DNA from 4 places in the Paenibacillus kyungheensis genome. Region 1 is predicted to be linked to each of the others. Evidence: riboswitches for the same ligand, from Rfam matches in the RefSeq annotation. Region 1 holds a riboswitch; each other region holds the start of a gene.

The links. Region 1 has a riboswitch for cyclic di-AMP ahead of PQ456_RS21885 (hypothetical protein). Riboswitches for the same ligand answer to the same signal wherever they lie in the genome.
Region 2: another riboswitch for cyclic di-AMP. It lies ahead of PQ456_RS00400 (C40 family peptidase); the one in region 1 lies ahead of PQ456_RS21885 (hypothetical protein).
Region 3: another riboswitch for cyclic di-AMP. It lies ahead of kdpF (K(+)-transporting ATPase subunit F); the one in region 1 lies ahead of PQ456_RS21885 (hypothetical protein).
Region 4: another riboswitch for cyclic di-AMP. It lies ahead of PQ456_RS00120 (resuscitation-promoting factor); the one in region 1 lies ahead of PQ456_RS21885 (hypothetical protein).

The regions. Positions count from the first base shown of each region.
Region 1 covers NZ_CP117416.1:5,039,760-5,045,243, forward strand. Annotated here, with positions in the region: gene PQ456_RS21860 (sodium-dependent transporter) at 1-1,161, opposite strand, end outside; gene PQ456_RS21865 (GNAT family N-acetyltransferase) at 1,260-1,829, opposite strand; gene PQ456_RS21870 (hypothetical protein) at 1,826-2,368, opposite strand; gene PQ456_RS21875 (hypothetical protein) at 2,392-2,712, opposite strand; gene PQ456_RS21880 (oxidoreductase) at 2,758-3,495, opposite strand; gene PQ456_RS21885 (hypothetical protein) at 3,577-3,972, opposite strand; cyclic di-AMP (ydaO/yuaA leader) riboswitch at 4,093-4,269, opposite strand; gene PQ456_RS21890 (hypothetical protein) at 4,681-5,139, shown strand; gene PQ456_RS21895 (universal stress protein) at 5,191-5,484, shown strand, end outside.
Region 2 covers NZ_CP117416.1:87,185-92,668, reverse strand. Annotated here, with positions in the region: gene PQ456_RS00415 (hypothetical protein) at 1-196, opposite strand, end outside; gene PQ456_RS00410 (ATPase domain-containing protein) at 214-1,671, opposite strand; gene PQ456_RS00405 (YwhD family protein) at 2,032-2,544, opposite strand; cyclic di-AMP (ydaO/yuaA leader) riboswitch at 3,023-3,162, shown strand; gene PQ456_RS00400 (C40 family peptidase) at 3,175-3,648, shown strand; gene PQ456_RS00395 (GNAT family N-acetyltransferase) at 3,914-4,429, shown strand; gene PQ456_RS00390 (hypothetical protein) at 4,512-4,805, opposite strand; gene motA (flagellar motor stator protein MotA) at 5,002-5,484, shown strand, end outside.
Region 3 covers NZ_CP117416.1:2,313,577-2,319,060, reverse strand. Annotated here, with positions in the region: gene kdpB (potassium-transporting ATPase subunit KdpB) at 1-1,161, opposite strand, end outside; gene kdpA (potassium-transporting ATPase subunit KdpA) at 1,290-2,960, opposite strand; gene kdpF (K(+)-transporting ATPase subunit F) at 2,980-3,060, opposite strand; cyclic di-AMP (ydaO/yuaA leader) riboswitch at 3,309-3,490, opposite strand; cyclic di-AMP (ydaO/yuaA leader) riboswitch at 3,553-3,757, opposite strand; gene PQ456_RS10260 (carboxypeptidase regulatory-like domain-containing protein) at 4,061-5,422, opposite strand.
Region 4 covers NZ_CP117416.1:25,834-31,317, reverse strand. Annotated here, with positions in the region: gene ispE (4-(cytidine 5'-diphospho)-2-C-methyl-D-erythritol kinase) at 1-266, opposite strand, end outside; gene veg (biofilm formation stimulator Veg) at 487-762, opposite strand; gene rsmA (16S rRNA (adenine(1518)-N(6)/adenine(1519)-N(6))-dimethyltransferase RsmA) at 869-1,753, opposite strand; gene rnmV (ribonuclease M5) at 1,755-2,303, opposite strand; gene PQ456_RS00120 (resuscitation-promoting factor) at 2,501-3,619, opposite strand; cyclic di-AMP (ydaO/yuaA leader) riboswitch at 3,943-4,166, opposite strand; gene PQ456_RS00115 (TatD family hydrolase) at 4,362-5,129, opposite strand; gene PQ456_RS00110 (HD domain-containing protein) at 5,177-5,484, opposite strand, start outside.

The DNA of each region.
Region 1 (5,484 bases):
TACATCAAAAATACTTTTGCCATCCAATGTGATAAAGCTAAGAACACCCCCGACAGATAACGCAGCAGGAACACCGAGTATGAAAGAGAAAATACAGACAATACTCGCTGCTTTTTTACGAGTCCAATTCCATTGTCCCATCGCATACGCTACAGGTACTTCGAGAATAGAGAAGCATGAAGTAATCGCCGCAATCGCTAGCAATAAGAAGAATAGACCGCCAAAAAAAGCACCTAAAGGCATTTGCGCAAATGCCGCAGGCAACGCCATAAATGCTAGCCCTACCCCTTGATCCGGTTTGAGTCCATAAGAGAATACTGTAGGGAAAATAATCAGTCCTGCTAATAGTGCATAGAACAAGTCTCCTGCTCCAATCGCAAGCGCTGCTTTACCTAGTGATTGCTCTTTACGTACATAAGAACCGTACGTTAACATACAACCCATTCCAAGTGATAGCGAGAAGAACGCATGTCCTAGCGCTGTTAAGATCGAAGCCCGACTTAACTTATCAAAATCAGGTGCTAAGAAAAACTCTACCCCTGCCGCTGCTCCAGGCAACGTCAATGAACGGAACATCAATATAAGCAAAATAACCAAAAACCCTGGAATCAGAATCTTATTGTATTTCTCAATTCCGCCAGATACCCCTTTAGCTATAACGATACCTGTAATTAACATTACAACCGCTTGCCAGAACAACGGTGCATAACCACCAGCAAAATTCGTAAATTCTGCTGTAAAATCAGTATTAACATCAGACAGACTACCGCTAAAAGATAATACCGTATAATGCAGTGTCCATCCTGCTACCACACCGTAATAACACATAATCAAGAAAGAAGTCACTACTGGAATCGTACCGATCCATTTCCAATGCTTCTTCCCTGTAATGTTGAAAAGCGAAGCCGCAGCATTACCCCGTCCACTTCGACCAATCGCCATTTCTGCCAATAGAATCGGTAGACCTACTACGATCAGACAAATAATAAACATTAAGAAAAAGGCAGCCCCGCCGTATTTACCGGTGATATATGGGAACTTCCACATATTCCCCAGACCTACTGAACTACCAATCGCTGCCAAAATAAACCCGCTTGTTGAAAACCGTTCGATCTTACCACTGCCTGTACTTGCTGAATCTGAACCTTCTTTTTGTGCCATAGGTATACTCCTTATTAATAAAGTGAATTATGCCTATGTTACACAAAACGTTATATATTGTCCATGAAAAGAAAGTAACAAACTGAAAAAAATCATGATTATTCGTTTTTTTGCTGATTATTAAAGCAATACGAAAGCAATTGTTGCTGATCTTCATCTGTTATTTCGCGCTTACTGTACTGATCCTTTGTATATTGTGACAATATATTGTTCCAGAACGATTGAGTATGATGATTTCGTGAGGATGCATTGGTCTGTAGTTCCCAATCGCCTCGATATTGGTCAAATACGTGAATAGCTGCTTGCTGAGCGACTCCTTGTCCACGAAATGGACGCATAACAAAAAACTCGTTTAAGTAATATTGCGCTTGAGAACCATCAGGGATATAAGGAGGAGTCGCTATCAAAGCAAATCCAGCAGGCACGCCGTTCACACGAATAATCCACGGATATAGAACCCCTGGATGTCGCCACCAGATCAGAAACGCATCGCTTTGCTGGTGAAGCGTAGCATATTGTTCTTCATCAAATATGCCTTGTGAATTCGGCTGACGCTCCCATATCTCTGACAGATCGTACAAGTAATATGGATACATATTGCATATGATATGTGCTTCTTCTTCCCGGCACAGAGTTACCTGAATATGGTTGTTCGTATCGTGATTCATCTTATTCTCCTATCTGCATCATCTGCCGGATTCCATTTCCATTCTATAATGACATAATCGCTATATTCACGCCGTATCGTGGCTCCGCACCGCTCGATATACGTATGATGTAATTTGGCATAAGAGCGTTCATTTTTGAAAATATGCGCAGCCAGTAGACGATATCCTTCAGCCGATAATGTATCTCGCAACAGCGTAATTACAGGTACAGCTAATTTGAGATCTTGATAATTGAAATAGATTTGAAAATCACTGATATAGACCGCATCCAGCCCGCACCCTTTCTCAGAAGGATCATCTTCTGACTCGGTAGGCTTAGCAGCTTGTGAATATGTGACCTTGAGATACCCGATCAACAACATCGAAGCAGGCGAAATGGTAGATTGATCATCCGATACAATCGTAGAACTATCTGTAGACCCTTCGAGCGCTGGTTCTGGTCTGTGCATATAGATATTTAGACTATGGGAGTGCGGTTCAAATGCAATATAAAAATCGCCAATTACACGACTGCACAGTGGAATATACCCGTCTGGCATAGAGCACTCCTGCCTGTTATTCATTATTTTTGTAGAAATTGAATTGTAAATTGAATCGCTTCTAATGCTTCTTGCACAAATGCTTTATTTTCTTTTTCCCATTCATTCGGATCGTCCATAAATGAATCATCTAACCAATCTTCAAGTCCAGCCACGATTTTGCGACGTTCATTAGGTGCAGGTGCTTTTCCACGTAATGCTTGAATAGCACTGCGCATCACTTTGCAAGAAGATTGGATAAAAGGATAATCGTCTTTATCCCATGCTTTGGCATTATCCATATCGTAAAAAGCAATCCATTTTTCGATAATTGAAGCGGCTTGCTTTGGTTCTAACTGAGGCATATTGCTATTCTCCATTTCTATAATTAAAAATTGAACTATAACCTACTACGATCTCGCTGATTTGCTCATTGAAGCGGAGCGACTCTGGGACTCGTCTGCGATTCGTTGCAATTGATCTGACATATATATGTGAGTACCTGACTTGGAGGTCTGAGCGATCCGATACATCGCTCGTGCAACGTCACTTGCTTCGATACCTCGATATTTGCGAAGAGGACCTATCATTAGAAATGATAGTGCTTGAGAGACTACAGCACCGAATTGCTCTCCTGCGCGGCTATTTTTGCGTTTGCCTAGCAATAAGGATGGACGAACAATCGATAATGAAGAATAACCAACTTGTTGTAACCGTTGCTCCATATCTCCTTTGGTACGTGTATAAAAAATACTGGATTTGGGATCAGCGCCCATCGAGCTGATCACGATAAACTGCTTGGCTCCTTGTTTGTACGCCACCATAGCGACAGACACCGGATACAATACATCAATCTCGATCATCTGCGCTTGCGTTCCTGCTTGCTTAATCGTTGTACCGAGACAGCAAAAGACATCATCTGCTTTCATCTCTGCTCGATAATCTTCTAATCTACGATAATCCACTACGATCTGTTGCAACTTCAGATGTTGTAGTTGTTGCACAGGTTCACGGACAAGAGCAATCACTCGTGTATATTCTGTGCTATCTAATAACTGACGCAACAACTTTTTGCCCACAAGACCTGTTGCTCCAGCGACGAGTGCTGTTTTACCGATCACAACGATCATCTCCATTCTGCGCATCATCTTGGTTCTCTATCTTCTTTATTATCAAGATATCACCGACAAATTGCAAAATAAAATGATCGTTGGATCAGCAGTCTTTTTTTATAATAAAAACGAAGCGCTACTTCCATTGGTATGAATAATATAATCTGCACCCAAACCACGATAAATTAAGCGTGATTGGCTGCCTTCTGTAATGACATATAGCTTATCAGATGTCCATGCACGACAGATCTGGATATAACGACAACATAACGGTAGACTACGTTCAAATAAATAGATTTTGCCAATATTCAATTGCGGGATACGCCATAAGTCTTGTCGCTGAGTATCTATTACTAGAATATGCTCAATACCTATCTTTTCAAATCGAAGCTGATCTGCCTGACTGTTCACTATAATAGCAAACGGTATTTTTTTAACTTTGAGTAATTGAATAAATTGCTCCCCTGCTACTGTAGCAGGCGATACCAGTACAAATTCCTGTTCGTACTCCATGCGTGTTCGCGCTCCTCCACTCATTGTAGACAACAAAAAAAAGCCGTTAGAAGAGGACCTCTTCATCAGCTTCTAAGACAGGAGCAAAAAAGCCCCTGATATGGCATAGATGACTGTTGTCGTCTCTCTTATTGCAGCTTACGAGGTTAGCTGACGGATTCGGAAGTAAGAGTCTCCCTACAGATAGATCAACCTGAGCTGTCGTCTCTGATTCACCCCTGAATAGATCTCTAATACCCTGTCTATTCGTATGGTTCCCCCGCTTTCTGAAAGGTCTAGATTTAGCCTTTCAGCCATTAAGCTGTAATGAACTTGAATGAAATCATACGCCCGCCTTTTTCGTTTGTAAAGCAGTCTGACTCTTCATAAGGAGTGAATTTGAATCAATTCCTTTATCTTTTGAGCAGTATGCTCTTATTTTCATCATTCCATCCTTCTTTTTCTGCTGTTTGCGCAGTATTTATATAAACGGTTGTATCAGCAAGCATGATAGCCATTAGAACGTGATTGAGACCAATGAATCCGATTACATCGTTATTTTCAAGCATATAAAGCCTATTAAAAGCTTAGATTTGATTTTACTTCTACCCTTAACGGTACTATGATTGCTAACAATATCTGACATCAAAAAAGTGTGCCGGTTACTGATTTATCTGGTTTTACTATGTATAGAGATAGCGATTTTATTTGAAGGAGTGTAGATTTGAGATGAGTTTAATTTCGCCGATAGCGCCTGCTAGCAATACTGTATCCACGGTGGATCTGGCTACACATCATATTCATTCGATTGAAGTGTTCCAGTATGATAATCATCTGCTTGCGTTACCTGATATGGATGGGTATCTGCATTGTGGGCTGTTAAAAATAGCAAGTCATGGGATTACCGGTTGGGCGGAATATTCGTTTACCGATCAGGTTCAACATTTAGACCTGGTGAAATGGTGCCGGGTATTCTCTACGCTGAAAAAATGCTCGCTACAGCAAGCACAATCTCATATCGCTCAACATCATGCTAGCTGGGGAGATGTGCGTAGTCAGGTGATGGTAGAGGCTTTAACTGATCTATGCAATCGTCTACAAGATCCGCCCGATGTATGGGCATCTTCTGATATACTGGTGAATCATGCTTTTTTGTTAGATTATACAATCGCTTATTATTCCTTTTAAATAATTATGGTTAATGGATCATAACTACCTCAATAAAGGAGTGTATCTAGCTTGAATTCTGAAAAGATTATGGTCTGTGTGTATTATGGACCCAATGGAGAACGATTGATCAGGCGTGGTATTCATTTATCTCAACTTATTCAGTCTCCACTTTGTGTATTAAGTGTAATCGATCAACCTCTCGATGAAATGGATCAACAACAAGAGAACTATGTAGCGTTATGGCGTAAATTAACAGAAGAAGCTGGCGGTCATTTTGTGCTTTTAGAAAGTAACGGACAAGAAGCGGCTGATATTATTACTTCTACCGCTCAACAACACGATATTACGCAACTTATTATTGGA
Region 2 (5,484 bases), 310 kb from region 1:
AAATAGCACGCGTACCCTGACCATTTTTTTCTAAAATCGATAATTCAGTCAAACGATCAAGCGCACGTTCAATTAAATGCGCATTGCGTCCAAGTCGTTTGGACATGCCCGTACTGGTTTCTAATGCATAAGGATTATTTTCAAAAAATAAGGTACATTCCATCTGTAATGTGATTACATCGCTTTCTGATACCATAAAAGCTTAATCCCTCCTTATACCAGCCGGACAAATGGTGTTTCTGAAATATTAGCTACGATGTGTGGTGCTGACACTCTTCCGCTTGGTGATTTAGTTACTTGTAAATACTGATAATTACCATCAACCCATGTTCTGATTACTCCATTACAAGTACGTTCCAAAAATGAAGCTGTCTCTGTTCCAATTTCACTAAAATTACAATGCGCCATTACAGTAATACCTAACGCCCGCCAAAGTGAAATTTCTTCTGAGAAGTATTTCACAACGAAATCTTTGCCACGTTCTGAAATAATTGTATTTAGATCATAATAAATGAACCAACGCTTATCACAAAGCTCTTCACATTCAAAAATAGGAGAAAGCTTTTCATTTAACGTATTAGCATATTCATCATTCTCTACATCATCTACACGAATAAGCGCTTTTTCTAATCCACTGTCTACAGCACGCTTATAGTGCTCAATAAAATGAGCTTTCCCTTCATCGGCAGCCTGACGCAAAGACACTCCAAACAAATCGATCGTATCGGCAAACATATCTAAAGTGGTATTACCAGACATCATCGTTACGGTACAATCATCGTCTTTGATACGTTGTGCATAAATAGAAGAAAGTAGATATCTATAGTTGGCTTTACTATTCGTATCGATCATAAAGACACTGCCTTTAGGAATACCACCCATCAACAGATCATCTAATGAATCAATACCTGTGGATAGCACTTCAGTTTCCTGTACCAATATTTTATCTTCTGCCATGGATAACGAAGGAATGATATATACTCCATCTTCGATAAATTTATACGTATGTTCACCTTCCAAAATTCGGGTACCACGCATTTTAAGCACTTCAATAGTACGCTTACGATACTTTTCCATTAAAGGCTTTAACGAAAGTCTGATAATCCCATCACAGATATAATTCTCGAAAGGAATATTCATCCCTTCTACTTCTGAATATTCTCTTATAAAAAAAGAAGTTAAAGCATGCTTGCGCATAATGTTACGAATGGTATAAACATTTGTCCTGGCTTCTTGTTCACTACTGAGTAAGCGAAATAAACTAATACTATCCATAACTACGCGTTTACAACCAATTTCTTTGATCATATGTTCAAAAAGACCATTGGGTTCAAGCATTTGTTCTAATAAAATCTCGGGTTCTATACAGATCACACGTAATAAGTTACGCCGTTCCAATTCTTTCAAATTCCAACCGAACCGTTCCATATCATCGTAAATTTGTTCAGGAAGTTCTTCAAATGTAATGTATATCCCCGGTTCATTATGTTTAATAGCACCTTCAACCAAAAATTGCATGCCTATTGTAGTTTTTCCTGTGCCTGGTTCGCCTTCCAGAATCACGACGCCTCCTGGCGGTATGCCTCCACATAAAATATCATCCAGTCCCGGGATACCTGTACTAATTGGCTGTTTTAATGTACTAATATAAGCAGCTTCACTTTTTTGCATGTAGTGTTCCCTCCATCTGTAGAATATTTTAGTCAAGCAAGGGACAGCTTCTTACGATGATAACTTTATCTTAATTATAGCAAGGCTTTATCGATAGAAGAAAGCAAATTTCCAATTTCGGTAAGGGCAGAAAAAGACGCATTGTATTCACAACCTTTTTTACCATATTTTACTTGTTATTATATGATATAAATAAAGATAATCCTACTATTTTGAATCCTGAATAATTGCTTTTAAAATATAATTCTTCTATAGAAGCTACATATTTGGAGAATGCTTCAAAACACTACGAATAATAAAAGACCGACGATCTGAGGGTCGTCGGTCTTTTGTGTAAATAGTAGACTATATAAAGTATTATTAACCTTCTAATGCTGTTTTAAACTCTTCAGAAGATTGGTTCCACCATTCTTCGTTATGAGCAACCAATAATTTTTTAAGGGCAGCTTTTTCTTCGCTTCCCAAACCTTCTAACATAATGCGACGCTTGATAGCATAATCCAATTTGTTCACATGCTCTGCGAGGATTTTCCAGCCTTTTTTCTCTTCTTCGTTAATCCACATTTCGCAAGCTGTAGCGCCAGCATAATTGACACCTTCAGCTAATTTATCGACTGCTACCCATACTAACCATACTTGACGACCACCATTTACTTCTTCGCGGTTAGTCGTAAATTTGATCCCTTTTTCTACTTTACTTTTGGCGTGCATTGCGCCAACATCGATTTTTGCTTCGCCATGGTCTATAATGATAGGGGACACATTATTGAGGTTAATCGCTCCTGCTCCAAAACCTTTGTGTTTACTGCTTTTTGCACTACTACTTACAATATTAAGTGACATCGACTTTTTACTTGGTTGATTTTCATCCATATCGTTCAAATACTCCTTTGTGGGGTCAGTATAAATAAGGTTATTATACATAGATTTATGGTTCGATTTATTATTCATATTGTATCGAATATTGCCTTAAAAGCCAATAAAGTCGATTATTGTCATCAATTTTCATAAAAAAAGGAAAAAAACGTTCATTATTGAGATGGATGAACCGAATAAAGTATATATAGTGATCACAATTCTTCATCAAAAGTCACTATATGAGCAAAAGATTAAAATTTTTTAACTTTTAAAAAGACGATAACCATAGGCTTTCACAGAGATTTAACACTAAAATACAAAAGTAAATCTTAAAAACAGATGAATAAACGTTTGCCAAAGTAAAAAACCTCTGGTAGAATAAATCCAGTGAGATTTTAGTAACAACTTTGTAAACTTTAAAACTAAATGCTGTAACCTTTATAGCAACTGAAAATTTTGTCGTTTTGTCGTAATGATCCGTGTACGGTACACACCAAGCTTTGAGCCAAATTCCGTGGTACCGGGAAACGGGGGAACCGTTTTGGGTGAATTGATCTTGTTTCGGAGGGATCATAGGGGAATACCTTCTACCGAATCCTTAAGCTAACCTCGTAGGCAATTGGAAGGGGACAATTGATTTTGAACATGAAAAAGAAACTAACAGCCGCAGTAATGGGACTTGCTATTGCATTTACGTCACTTGGAGTAACAAGTGCGCATGCAGATTCTAAAATGGATCAAGTTATCGATGGAGCTATTGGAACACCTTATCGTATTGGTGGAACATCTTTTAGCGGTTTTGACTGCTCGGGATTTACACAATATGTATTCAGCAAAATGAACATTGATCTTCCTCGCCAATCTAGCTCTCAATATCAAGTAGGCGAGCCTGTATCAAAAAGTGATTTAATTGCTGGAGATCTGTTATTTTTCAATACTACTGGGGCTGGCGTTTCACATGTAGCGGTTTATGTAGGAAATGGTAACTTCGCACACGCTTCTACTTCCAAAGGTGTGAGAATTGACAGTTTGAGCATGGATTACTATCAAAATCGTTACGTTGGTGCTAAACGTGTTATGAGCGATTCCACATATAACACCTTCGCAACTGACAATTAATCATCGTATTTACAACTCATATAAATGAACCTATAAACCATTGAAGATTCCCGCCAGAATCTTTAGTGGTTTTTTTATGTTCCTATATAAGTAAGACGTATTAAACATCCAATAGGTTACATAAAATAATAAATTTATATCAATTGTTCTTTATAATTATGTCTACTTATTATTAACCTACTCGTAATTATGGTAAACAGGATATTGCAAATTTTTTAAGTTTTTTTTATGGTATATATAAAGTACAGTCAGAGGAGGTTATGTCATGAGCTCACTGTCACATTCTATTTTTCATACGATTCCTTTGACAGAACAACATGCTGCCCAAGTATGTACATGGATATATGATCCTCCTTATAATATCTACGGCTGGATGCCCTGGGATCAAATGAAAGAATTAGGGATTGAGTTCGGTGATCCTGAGATTCGGCAACAACAGTATGTATCGGTATTGGATCAGACAGAACAGTTAGCCGGATTTGCTCAACTTTTTCCATTAGGAGATACGATACGCTTAGGGATTGGTATGCGTCCTGATCTTTGTGGTCATGGTTATGGAGAAGCTTTTGTAGAAGCTATTGTAAAAACGGCTCAAAACCGTAACGCGACAGCCGAAATCGATCTGGAAGTGTTGACCTGGAATCAGCGGGCTATCCGTACGTATCAAAAAGCAGGCTTTTATATTACAGATATGTATGAGCGTAGAACGCCTGATGGTATGAAGCCTTTTTACTGCATGGTCTATCAAGCACCTACTGATGCACGTTATCTTGATATATAAACAAACAAAAAGCACAGCTTAGATGATCTTCTAGTTCATCTGCTCTGTGCTTTTGCTATATACGTATTTTATTAATCTTTTGTTAGATCAAGGTCACAAATGTCATTTCTTCTTTGCCAATCAAAATATCAATGCGATGTGTGTCTGCATCATAGATGACTACCCCACTACCTACGTGGATCATAGATTGTGAGCCGAGCGCAAAAAATAAGTCTTCTGCCAACGCTTCATTTACTTCATTTCGTTCACCTTCAGCAAGCACTTCCCACTCTTGAGGTTCCATATCAAAAAACAAATAACTGTCTGGAATCATGGCTACTGCTGATGTTAAATCACTCAATATCTCTTCATAATCTCTTCCATGCTTAACGCCCATACTCAACCTCCCGATCTGTCGATATTGTTACAATTCCCAACTTATTTACATTATAACGCAAATATACACTAAAAAACTCTTAACAATGCAGCATATCTTGTCGATAAAAGAGTATCAGATGTTTTTGGAAAACACATCATTACATGGAAGTGGATGATGAGAGAGATAAACTATATACTCACGGACGAGGTGTATTATGCAAATTTCAACAATTATTGGTCTAATACTTGGTTTGGGTTCACTTATATTCGGTATGCTTCTAAAAGGTGCCCCCCTTATCAATCTGGTTAATAACCCGGCTGCTTATGTCATCATTTTTGTTGGTACAGCAGCAACAATCTTTATGGCTTTTCCAATGAATGAAGTTAAACGTCTTGGCAAATTGTTTAAAGTTGTTTTTGTTCAACAAAAATTAATGGACAAAAAAGATCTAGTAGGTATGTTTATGGAGTGGGCTTCTATTACGCGTCGTGAAGGTCTACTTGCATTGGAATCCAAAGTCGAAGAAATTGATCATCCTTTCCTTCGTAACGGAATGCGCATGATTATTGATGGTAATGATCAAGAGTTTGTACAAGATGTATTGATGGAAGATATTAATGCGACAGAAGAACGTCACCGTTCAGGCGCACTTCTTTTCTCACAAGCAGGTATGTATGCTCCTACACTGGGTGTACTT
Region 3 (5,484 bases), 2.5 Mb from region 1:
TTTACGTCCATCTGCCAGATCCAATCCACTCATACGTGTCTCGGCGCGAAACTCTATAATTTCAGCACCTTCACTTAATGATTGAGAATATTCCCAATTTTGCTTTTTCATCAATTCTAAAACAGAACGTCCTTCAGGTGTCTCGTCAAAAGCAGAACTAACTGCTGCCCATTCGCCGACTTCTTGTGGTGAATGACCTTCTGTAGGTACAAACTCACTAGCCATCCGGTTACCATACGTGATCGTACCTGTTTTATCTAAAATAATCGTATTGATATCACCTGAAGCTTCAACCGCTTTACCAGACATCGCCAACACATTAAAACGTGTTACCCGATCCATCCCGGCGATCCCGATAGCAGACAACAATCCACCGATTGTTGTTGGGATCAAGCAGACTAGCAAAGCAATCAATACCGGAACTGAAAGAACAATATTTAAATAGCTTGCCATAAAAGGAAGTGTTACTACAACCATCAAAAAGATGATTGTTAAGCTTATCAATACTGTGTTTAACGCAATTTCATTAGGTGTCTTTTGACGTTCTGCTCCTTCGACCAGACTAATCATTCGATCCATAAATGATTCACCTGGATCGCTTGTAATACGAACAATGATCTCATCACTAATTACCATCGTTCCACCCGTTACAGAACTAAAGTCTCCACCAGCTTCTTTAATAACTGGAGCAGATTCACCTGTAATCGCAGATTCATCGACGGAAGCAAGACCTTTAATTACTTCACCATCTCCGGGAATCATTTCACCCTGTACGACTTTGACAACATCACCTTTACGAAGCTGTGTAGACGATACAGCTACTACTTGCTCACCTTCGATTCGATTTGCAATAATTTCTTTTTGCGTATTTTTCATCGAGTCTGCTTGTGCTTTGCCTCGACCTTCTGCTAATGCTTCAGCAAAGTTCGCAAAAAGTATCGTGAATAATAAAATAATGGCTACTGCTATATTGAATCCTGTTGAAACCGATTCGCCAAAAGCATTCGGTACAAAAATGAGTAATAAACTGATAATTAAACCGACTTCAACTACAAACATTACTGGATTGCGTGCCATCAGTTTAGGATTTAATTTGATCACAGATTGTTGTAACGCTTTGGAGATCAAGTCCCGGCTCATCATTGATGATTTACTTTTCATTACATTGTTCCTCCACTTAGCACTTATCTGTATAAATGCTATATATTCGAATTCTATCTATAACTCATTGTGTAACAATCATTTATTTTTCTCATCTTACATCATGAGATGAGTGTATCTGTTTCTTTTTACAACGTTAGCATTTCTGCAATCGGCCCAAGTACAACTGCCGGGAAAAACGTAAGCGCACCGACTAAAATAACAGAAATAATAAACATACCGCCGAACAATGCTTGATCTGTACGCAATGTTCCGCTTGTTTCTGGAACAGGTTTTTTCGCCATTAATGACCCTGCAACAGCTAACAACGTTACCATTGAGAAATAACGACTGATAAACATCACAACACCGGTCATAATATTCCAAAACGGTGTATTATCGCCTAATCCTTCAAATCCTGATCCGTTATTCGCAGCTGATGAAGTAAATTCATACAGCGCTTGTGTTAATCCATGATAACCCGGATTAGAAATCGTATCGGATTGTGTCATCACAGCTATTGCTGTCGGCGCTAATACCAATAAAGGTTGAATCAGCAAGGTGACTGCAATCAGCTTCATTTCTTTACCTTCAATTTTGCGACCGAGAAATTCAGGTGTTCGTCCAACCATTAGACCGGATAAGAACACAGCAATAATGGCATACATTAGAATATTTAATAACCCTACACCAGAACCGCCAAATACCGTATTAAGCATCATATTCCCAAGTGAAATCAATCCGCCAATAGGTGTTAACGTGTCATGCATGTTATTGACAGCACCTGTCTCTGAAGCGGTTGTGACGACAGAGTAGAATGAAGATTGTGCTTCGCCTAACCGTACTTCTTTCCCTTCCATCGATCCAGACTGATGTTGAATACCTAATTGATTAATCAATGGGTTCCCTTGAGATTCACTGACAAGAGATACACTAAGCATGACGACAAACATCATCACCATTGATACAAATAATACTCTACCTTGTTTGGAGTTGCCGACCATTTTACCATACGTAAATGGAAGTGACATCGGCACAAGTAACATCATTAACATCTGTAACATATTACTGAATCCGCCCGGATTTTCAAAAGGATGAGCAGAGTTGGCTCCAAAATATCCGCCACCATTGTTACCTAATTCTTTGATCGCTAGAAATGATCCTATAGGGCCGGTACCAATCTGTTGCTCTGTTCCTTGTAACGTCTGCGCAGTGATTAAAGTATGCAATGTCTGCGGTACACCTAATCCTACAAATACAATTGCCATCACAAATGCTAATGGTAACAAGATTCGTGTGATTGCTCGTACGAGATCTGTAAAGAAATTGCCAAGTGGCTTACCTGTGATCCCTCTAATAAATGCAATAGCGACTGCAATCCCTGTCGCCGGCGATACAAACATCATAAAGATGATCGCTGTCATCTGTGAGAATAAAGACAATCCGCTTTCTCCGCTATAATGCTGTAAATTGGTATTTGTAATAAAACTAATCGCTGTATTAAATGCCAGATCAGGACTCATATTGGTAATTCCTGCTGGATTCATTGGTAAAATATGTTGGAAACGAAAGATCATGTACGTAATCAGCAAGATCACTGAATTACTGATCAGAACCGCTCCTGCATACTGCTTCCATGTTTGATTTTCATTTTTGATACCGCCGAACCTGTAAATCCATTTCTCTATCGGATAAAACCAACGATCCAAGCGATTGGGTTTATTTTCAAAAGCATAAGCAATATAATGTCCGGTTGGCCGAGCAATAAGTATAGCGATGATAATAGTGACTGCAATTCCGATATATGAAAAGATACTCACGATGTTCTCCCCTGACCCATTAGAATTTTTCTGGATAAATCAATGCATAACATAGATAGATTGTTAATCCACCAATAATAATCCACAGCAGCCAAGTCATCGCTCATTCCTTCTTTCTCCGATAGCTACAGATGCCCATTGCAGCAACCCGCTCAACCCTAAAGTCATGATCACCATTAAACCAATCATCAGTATATCCATCATGTGTGTAAGACTCCCTGCATTCATTTTGTAAGTAATCATTTGCTAAAAAAGGCATAAAAAAAGAAGCCTGGAGAAAAGCAGAACTTTTCCCCAGGCCTCTACAAACACGCACACTTATCGTGTACCTGCCGAGTTGCTGGTTAGGAGTTCTCCCCTATACGCTTACGGAGTTAGCTGTCGGATTCGGGCTGGAAGATCGCCCGTTCCGGTAGATACCGGAATTCACCCCATGTTGTGTAGTAACTGACTCTTCGTATCAGTTATCTTCATCAACGGTTGGTTCCCCCGCTTTTCATATGCATATGAAAATTAAGCGTTGTGACATTGTTAACATATCAAAAAACACAGAGTCGTATTACACTGTGTCAGATCGGCACAAGCTTCACACTTCTCTCCTAATCCACGCTTACGAGGTTAGCTGTCGGATTCGGGCGGTGAGAGTCGCCCTACTGCATTGTCTGACTATACCATGGTTAAGTCAGTATGCAGATTCACCCCAACGATTCACATTCCGGCTCTCACACCGTTTTGTGAAATCGCAATTTGGTTCCCCCGTTTTTCGGTTAATACCGAAAACTCAGCGATCAACAAACATTGGAAACTTCATTTATATCAGTTGCTGAATCGTATTCATCAACTGCCTGCAATGAATAATACGCCTGTCCTTGTCAACTGTAAAGCTGAGAAAAGACGCAAAAAAAGCTGTGAATCATCACAGCTTTCATTTTCAGATAACTATTGAAAAGTTATCTGTCTCAGGCTCCTATTTTCTCTCTTTTTCATCGTTTATCTACTTTTTTATTTTAGTTACATGATATTGATCATTGTTTTGCAGTAAATTCTGAAAACGATTATGTCATTTGTTACGCAATATCCTATCATTTTGCCTTGTTATGTCAACCTGTATAAATCTCATAAGCAAAATGGTACAACGTGCTGATGTCTGAATTAAGTTGTTTTCCATTGTTGAAAAATTGGATTCTGACTACATCATAGTAATGTCTGTACCGAGATGATTGGAATGTATATTGTCCTACACCCGGGTTATTAATATAAACAGGCATTGTAAAATTACCATACCCATCCGTAGTAGCTGTTCCAGAAATCACTTTGCCATTTAAAATAGTCGTGATATTGGTAGTTACTATGGCATTCCCTACAGGAGTACCTGTTGCATCAAATGCACGACCGGTAATCACAATATTGCTTTTCACACGCCACTTTTTACCTTGTCCATAATCAATAAATCCATAGAGACCACCATCTGTAGTGATATCACTAACAGTCACTCTTGAGACATCTGCTGTCTGATAATTAACAGATAATTTGTATGGTTTAGTGAGATCGAATGTCGAAGGTGCTAATACTTGAATATAATAAGTGCCCGCAGGTAATGTAACTTGACCATTGGTATTCTGGGCAAGTGTTCCTTGACTCACTAGATTAGCATTAAATAGCTGTAACTGATATGTTCCATACGTCGATGTGTTGTCTAAACGCAAATTCATCTTAGACTGAGCTGTCAAAGTGACTTTTGTCCAATCTTCATCAAAGCTGTTATCAATATTCTGTGTACTGACAAAAGGAGCAGCTCCGCGATCTTTGGCTAACCATGGATTATCATCAGGTTCATTAGCATCATACGTATCCGATGTTACAGCAAATACTGTAAATGGATTAGTTGTATCTGCCCCTTGATAAGAACTTACTCTAATAAAATAATAGCCTGCTTTGGCAATATGACTAAGCTGTTCATATTGAGTGGGCCCTTTGGTAGAAAAAGCTACTTGTTGAACCTGGGATGTGTCTTCATTTAAGTAATACAGTGAAAGATCATAATCAATAGCGGCAGAATTGACTACACTTAAAAAAGAAGTTAATTTGGCAGGACTCGTCACTTGTGTATAAAACCAACGACTCTCCCCTTCTGTAGCGATATAACCTTGATACGCTTGTCCTGTCTGAATCAATAATGCTTGATCAGGTGTTGTGTTTGTTCCATACGTATCTGCTGCTATTGTACTCCGCTGAATAGTAGAAGATGGCAAAGTAATAGACTGAGGCAATTCCTTTTTCTTTGTAGCAAAATAATCTTTAGAGCTGGTCAATTCCTTGTTTGGCGCAACAGACTGAACCAAAGGGGTAGGGTTACCCAATTCTTTATGTACTGTTAAAGTCTGCGCCTGAGTATGGATACCACCCCAACTTATGCCTAATGTCACAAGCAACGCCGTAATACCTATTACTTTTGTTTTCAAAATACCACTCCTTTTTCAAATATATGTTATTTATTAGTAAATTATACCTAATTAGAAAATTG
Region 4 (5,484 bases), 250 kb from region 1:
ATATGAATATGTACGCCCTGTTTGATATTATATTTTGCTTTGATTTTTTGAGCAGCTTGAAAAGCAAGATTTTTCTCATCCAAAGGAATATATCCGGCTTGACTGGAAATTTGGATCGTATCTCGAGACAATTCAGTGAGTGTCAGCCGATCTGCTAAATCGACCATCGTCATAATCATCTCGACCTCATGATAACCATCCGGTCGTTTATGTAACACATCCAGCATCAGGTTAATCTTCGCTGGTGCTTTTTCATATATCTTCATGCTGTTCCTCCACCCTCAACATTCCATCCGAACGATTTGATACGCTGCGTACGGGTTCCTGTGCTTATCATTGCGAATAATCCATATTATAAAAAAAATGAAGTATAAAGTCTATTAATATGGGTATCGGGTTCCGTTCATATCTATAAAATGTAGTCACAAAACAAAACAGTCTCTACCCCGAAAGGAGATAAAGACTGTCTTATGATAAAACAGTTATTCAATTCCCAACATATTCGATTCGTGTCTGACAATCGTCATCACAGACGGTGACTTCCACAGAATCTGTTAATATATCGGCATAGCTGTAAGACACACGTTCAAATGTCTGATGCTCTTCAGCGAGCTTGACAATAAAAACAGAAGGGTAGGTCTCTTCCAAAACTCCGGTTCGTTCGATGGTCTTCTTACGACCACCATTAGCACGTAACGTAATTTTGTGCCCTACATGAGCATCAAGACTACGTTTGATTTCCAAAAGCGCATTGTTAGCCATTGACTACAACCACCTCTTTCCCTCCTCATTATATCAAAGAAAAGATGGTTTGTCAAATGAACATTAAATTATAGCAGTATTAAATTTATCTTGTCAACGAATTTTTTTAGCGGATACCTGCTTTCAAAAATACACTGCTCAAAGTCGCATATTCTTGCAAACTAAGTGTTTCTCCGCGTCTAGAAGGTTCAATTCCTGCTTCTGCCAAAAGCTGCTCTAATTGCGTACGATCTCCACCTTCAAAGTAGCGACTGCGCAAGTTATTGGCAATCGTTTTACGACGTTGTACAAAACAAGATTGCATCAATTCAAAAAAGTAAGCTTCATCTTCGACTTCTACTGCCGGACGATCACGCAGTTTTAAGCGAATCACAGCAGATTCTACATTAGGCTGTGGGATAAATACTGTTTTAGGCACAATACAGATCAATTCAGGCACGCAATAATATTGCACAGCAATACTCAGACTTCCGTAGTCTTTGCCTCCAGGAGGAGCTGCCATGCGCTGAGCGACTTCTTTTTGGATCATCACTACAATATTATCCAAAGGAAGGCGTTCTTCCAACAGCTTCATAACAATCGGTGTCGTGACATAGTACGGTAAGTTAGCAACTACACTTACTTTTTCAACTTCACTAAAATCTTCACGAAACAATTGATGTAAGTCGACTTTAAGCACATCATCATGACGTACTTTAGCATGTGGATAAGGTTCTAGCACTTCTTTCAAAATTGGAATTAAGCGACGGTCAATCTCAACCGCTGTTACTGCACCCGCTTCTTGGGCTAATCGTTCGGTCAATGCGCCTATCCCCGGTCCAATCTCTAAAGCTCCATTTTCAGGTGTTAACTCGGCAGCTTCTACAATTTTGTTCAAAATATTCGAATCGATCAAAAAGTTCTGACCGAGACTTTTTTTAAATGAAAATCCATACTTATTTATAATTTCTTTGGTGCGTTTGGGTGTCGCTATATCTAGTCGTTCATCCATATTATTGTTCTTCCTCCGCTTCCATTTGTGAAAGTGCTGCTGCAAATTCTTCACGGCTTATTCCAAAAATGCGCAAACGCTTATGGAACTGTTTTCCGTTGCCATACCCTATCCCTAACAAGTTGCCCATTTTCATTCTTCGCTCTGCTGCATCTGGCTGCATTACCAGTCCTGTCATAATCAAGTCTTCCCAATCGATCAAAATCTCTGCTTCTGGCATTTCAGAATGTACACGTGCAAGTGCTTCACGAATCGCTTCAGGCGAAGCATTCTCAACACCGATATCACCTTTGAGCGTAGCTTCGCTTTCAGGAATAAAAGCATGTTTACAACCAGGTACTTTCTGCGCGACGATCTTACGTATCCGTTCACCAGCAAAATCAGGATCTGTTAATATGATCACACCGCGGCGTTCTTGAGCTAACTTCACCCGACGAATAACATGAGCTCCAATCGCTGAACCACCAGTTTCGATCGTATCCGCGTCTACAGCTCGTTTAATCGCTACTGTATCGTCTCTACCTTCCACCACAATCACTTCTTTAATCACGTTGATTGTACGCTTCCCTTCACTCTGTAAATAATGACCTCTATCTATTCACTATAAATTGATCTTAACAGAACAAAAAGAAGAGGAATATTCCTCTTCTTTTTGTTTTCCTTATTCACGCTCATGGTTAATATTATTTATATCATATAACAGATGACTGGGCTTAAGCAATGGCGTTATCCCAATCAACACCCTGACTAGGGTTTAACCGGACCAATTACATATACAGTGTAACCGGATTTACGTCCAAATGCTCTCGCTTGGCTCAAGCTGTCTATATATACGTCGATTTTATTACCGTTAATAGCACTACCGGTATCTTCAGCACGGCGGAAGCCAATGCCTTCAATGTATACCCACCATCCCATAGGAATGACACTCGTATCGACTGCAATCGTACGACCTTCTGTTACACGTGCTCCAGAAGCAGTCACTGTACCTAGACCAGGTTCTTGAGACGAATAAGCAGTAAGAGATACATTGTTCAGTACTTTCGCATAAGAAAAATCTACACCTGCTTTGGAAGTACTATTACTGGAACCTCCACTAGATGATGCAGCTGCAAGAAGCTTAGGCTCTTCTTTTTTGGTACCTATTGCTACAATCTTATCTTGCACTTTTGCGGTTGTTTTTTTATCAACCATACGTTTAGAGACGAATTCTCCATCTTCGTATACTTTCTCGATGTATTGAACCACTTTACCTGTTTGACCACTTTGTACTAACTTTGTTTTACCTTCAACCATAGAAGCATCGGTTTTTTTAACAGTTTGATAAGGAATCTTTACAACTTTTTTCGCTACAAACGATTTGGTGCGAACAATCTTGATATCCATATTGTCATGAACTGAAGATTCCATTGCTGGTGTAAGTTGATCTTGACCTGACAATGTTAATCCAGCTTGCTCCAATGTGTTACCAACTGTCTTAGAGGTGGTATAGATTTTCTTCGTACCACCATCTGCCGTAATGTTTACTGCAACCGCATGGTTAATGTAAACTTTATCGCCATCTTGAAGTGCGCCATTCATCGGCATTGACACTTTATCTTGTGGTGCCACTTTAATTTGATTTTCATCAAGCAGTTGAGAAAGCATCAATTTACGTGTTTCCACGGTTTGTGCTTTGCCGTCAATGACAACAGAAATATTTTTACCCGCTTGATTATAAAGTAGGGACAATAGCATCGCTGCAAGAGCGATAACCAATAATGCAGCCCACAATACATAGCGTAGATTTTGTTGCTTCCAACTCAGCGCATAAGACATGCTGGATGAGCGCGAACCATGGGTTTTTTCGAAAGGAGCAATTGCCACTTCTTCCGTCCTCCTTCATAGTCTCGCCGTCTAGCTGTGACGTAATTGTATATGACGCGACTATATAACAGAATTTTCACAGGCTGATCGTAAGCATAAGATTATCGAATCTGTGTGATAATCTTTCGTGATGTTCAAAAATGCCTGCGCCATGGTCAGTCTAAGGGACATACCTAATATCTGAAAGATCAAGCTTCAAATATCGTATCTCTATACCTTTTCCTTTTGCCCAAAACAAAAGAAGCCTCTGGAAAAGAGCAAGAGCAACTTTTCCTTGGCTTCCGACGTATTTGAATACAGTTCGGAAAACGTTAGAAAATACGAGGTTGCCTCTGCATCGCTTACGGGGTTAGCTGTCGGATTCGGACACATTGTATTGCTTGCCCTTTGAAGGCTCCTCCGCTCATGGCGCGAGTACCTCCAATTCACCCCATAGACCCTGTAAAAGGAATCATACATAATGACTTCGGTATTCTGATAATAATGGCTTGAAGACATATGTTGGTTCCCCCGTTTTCCTATGCAGGAAACTCAGCGAGACCGAATCATGGAATCTTGCGTGATAACAGCAAGATTAAATCACTGATGAAATAATATCCCGAACCCAACCCTCATGTAAAGCGACGAGCAAGCACGTTTTTCTGAATAAATGGTTAAAAAGTTGTCATATTCTTCGATTTTTTGATGATAATTTATTCATATATCCGTTTAACGATGTTTTTTGCGTGATTTACTCTGTTTTTCATCGAATGCCAAATCGTTCCAGTGCATTTTTAGTTGTAATTGTACTAATTTCTTCCAGTGATACCCCTTTTAGCGCTGCTGCCGCTTCTGCTACAAGTGTCACATAACCGGACTCATTTCGTTTTCCACGATAAGGATGTGGTGTCAAAAATGGGGAATCTGTTTCAAGTAAAAGACGGTCCATCGGAACCTTTTGTAACACCTCTTTAGGTTGCTTCGCATTTTTGAATGTAATCGGTCCTCCAAACGATAAATGGAAGCCCATATCAAGACACATTTTGGCTGTTTCCCAGCTACCTGAAAAAGAGTGCATCACTCCTCCGACTTCATGTGCATTTTCTTCACGTAAAATCTTTACAATATCTTCGTGTGCATCACGATTATGAATCACAATCGGCATATGAATGGAGCGTGCCAGACCAATTTGTTCACGTAATACTTTGTGTTGCACTTCTTTTGGAGAAGTATCCCAGTGATAATCAAGACCAATCTCACCGATAGCAACTACTTTCTCATGTTTGCATAACGATTCGATCCATTCGAGATCACCAGGTTGCATATGAATCGCATCTACAGGATGCCAACCTATCGCTGCATATATAAATTCGTAACTTTCTACCAATTCCATTGTGGTTGGAATCGTTTCGCGGTTGAAGCCAACATTGATCATACGTGTTACACCCTGTGCATAAGCACGTTCAATGACTTCTTTACGATCATCGGCAAATTCAATCGAATCCAAGTGAGTATGTGTATCAAATAACATATATTTTTCTCGCTCCTTCTCTGTTTTACACACTTTTTTCTTTTATTTTAGATTTCAAATTCCATTTGAGGTGGATTGATTTTATTTTCAAATATTGCTGCTACTTCTTCTGATAACTGATGAATGACTTTTTCCAATTTATCCTGCGGATAGTAGAGATGATATCGACCACGATGAATACCGCTGATTGAACGTACAATATCCGATACTTCTGAAATTTCTTGAATACGATTTTGACGATCTAATAGTAGAATTTGTTTTTCCTTTTTAGGATCGCCCGGACGAAATACATCATAAGGAAGATCAGTTGGAAAATCGATTTCCAGATCATATTGAGGATGCAATCCCACTCTAG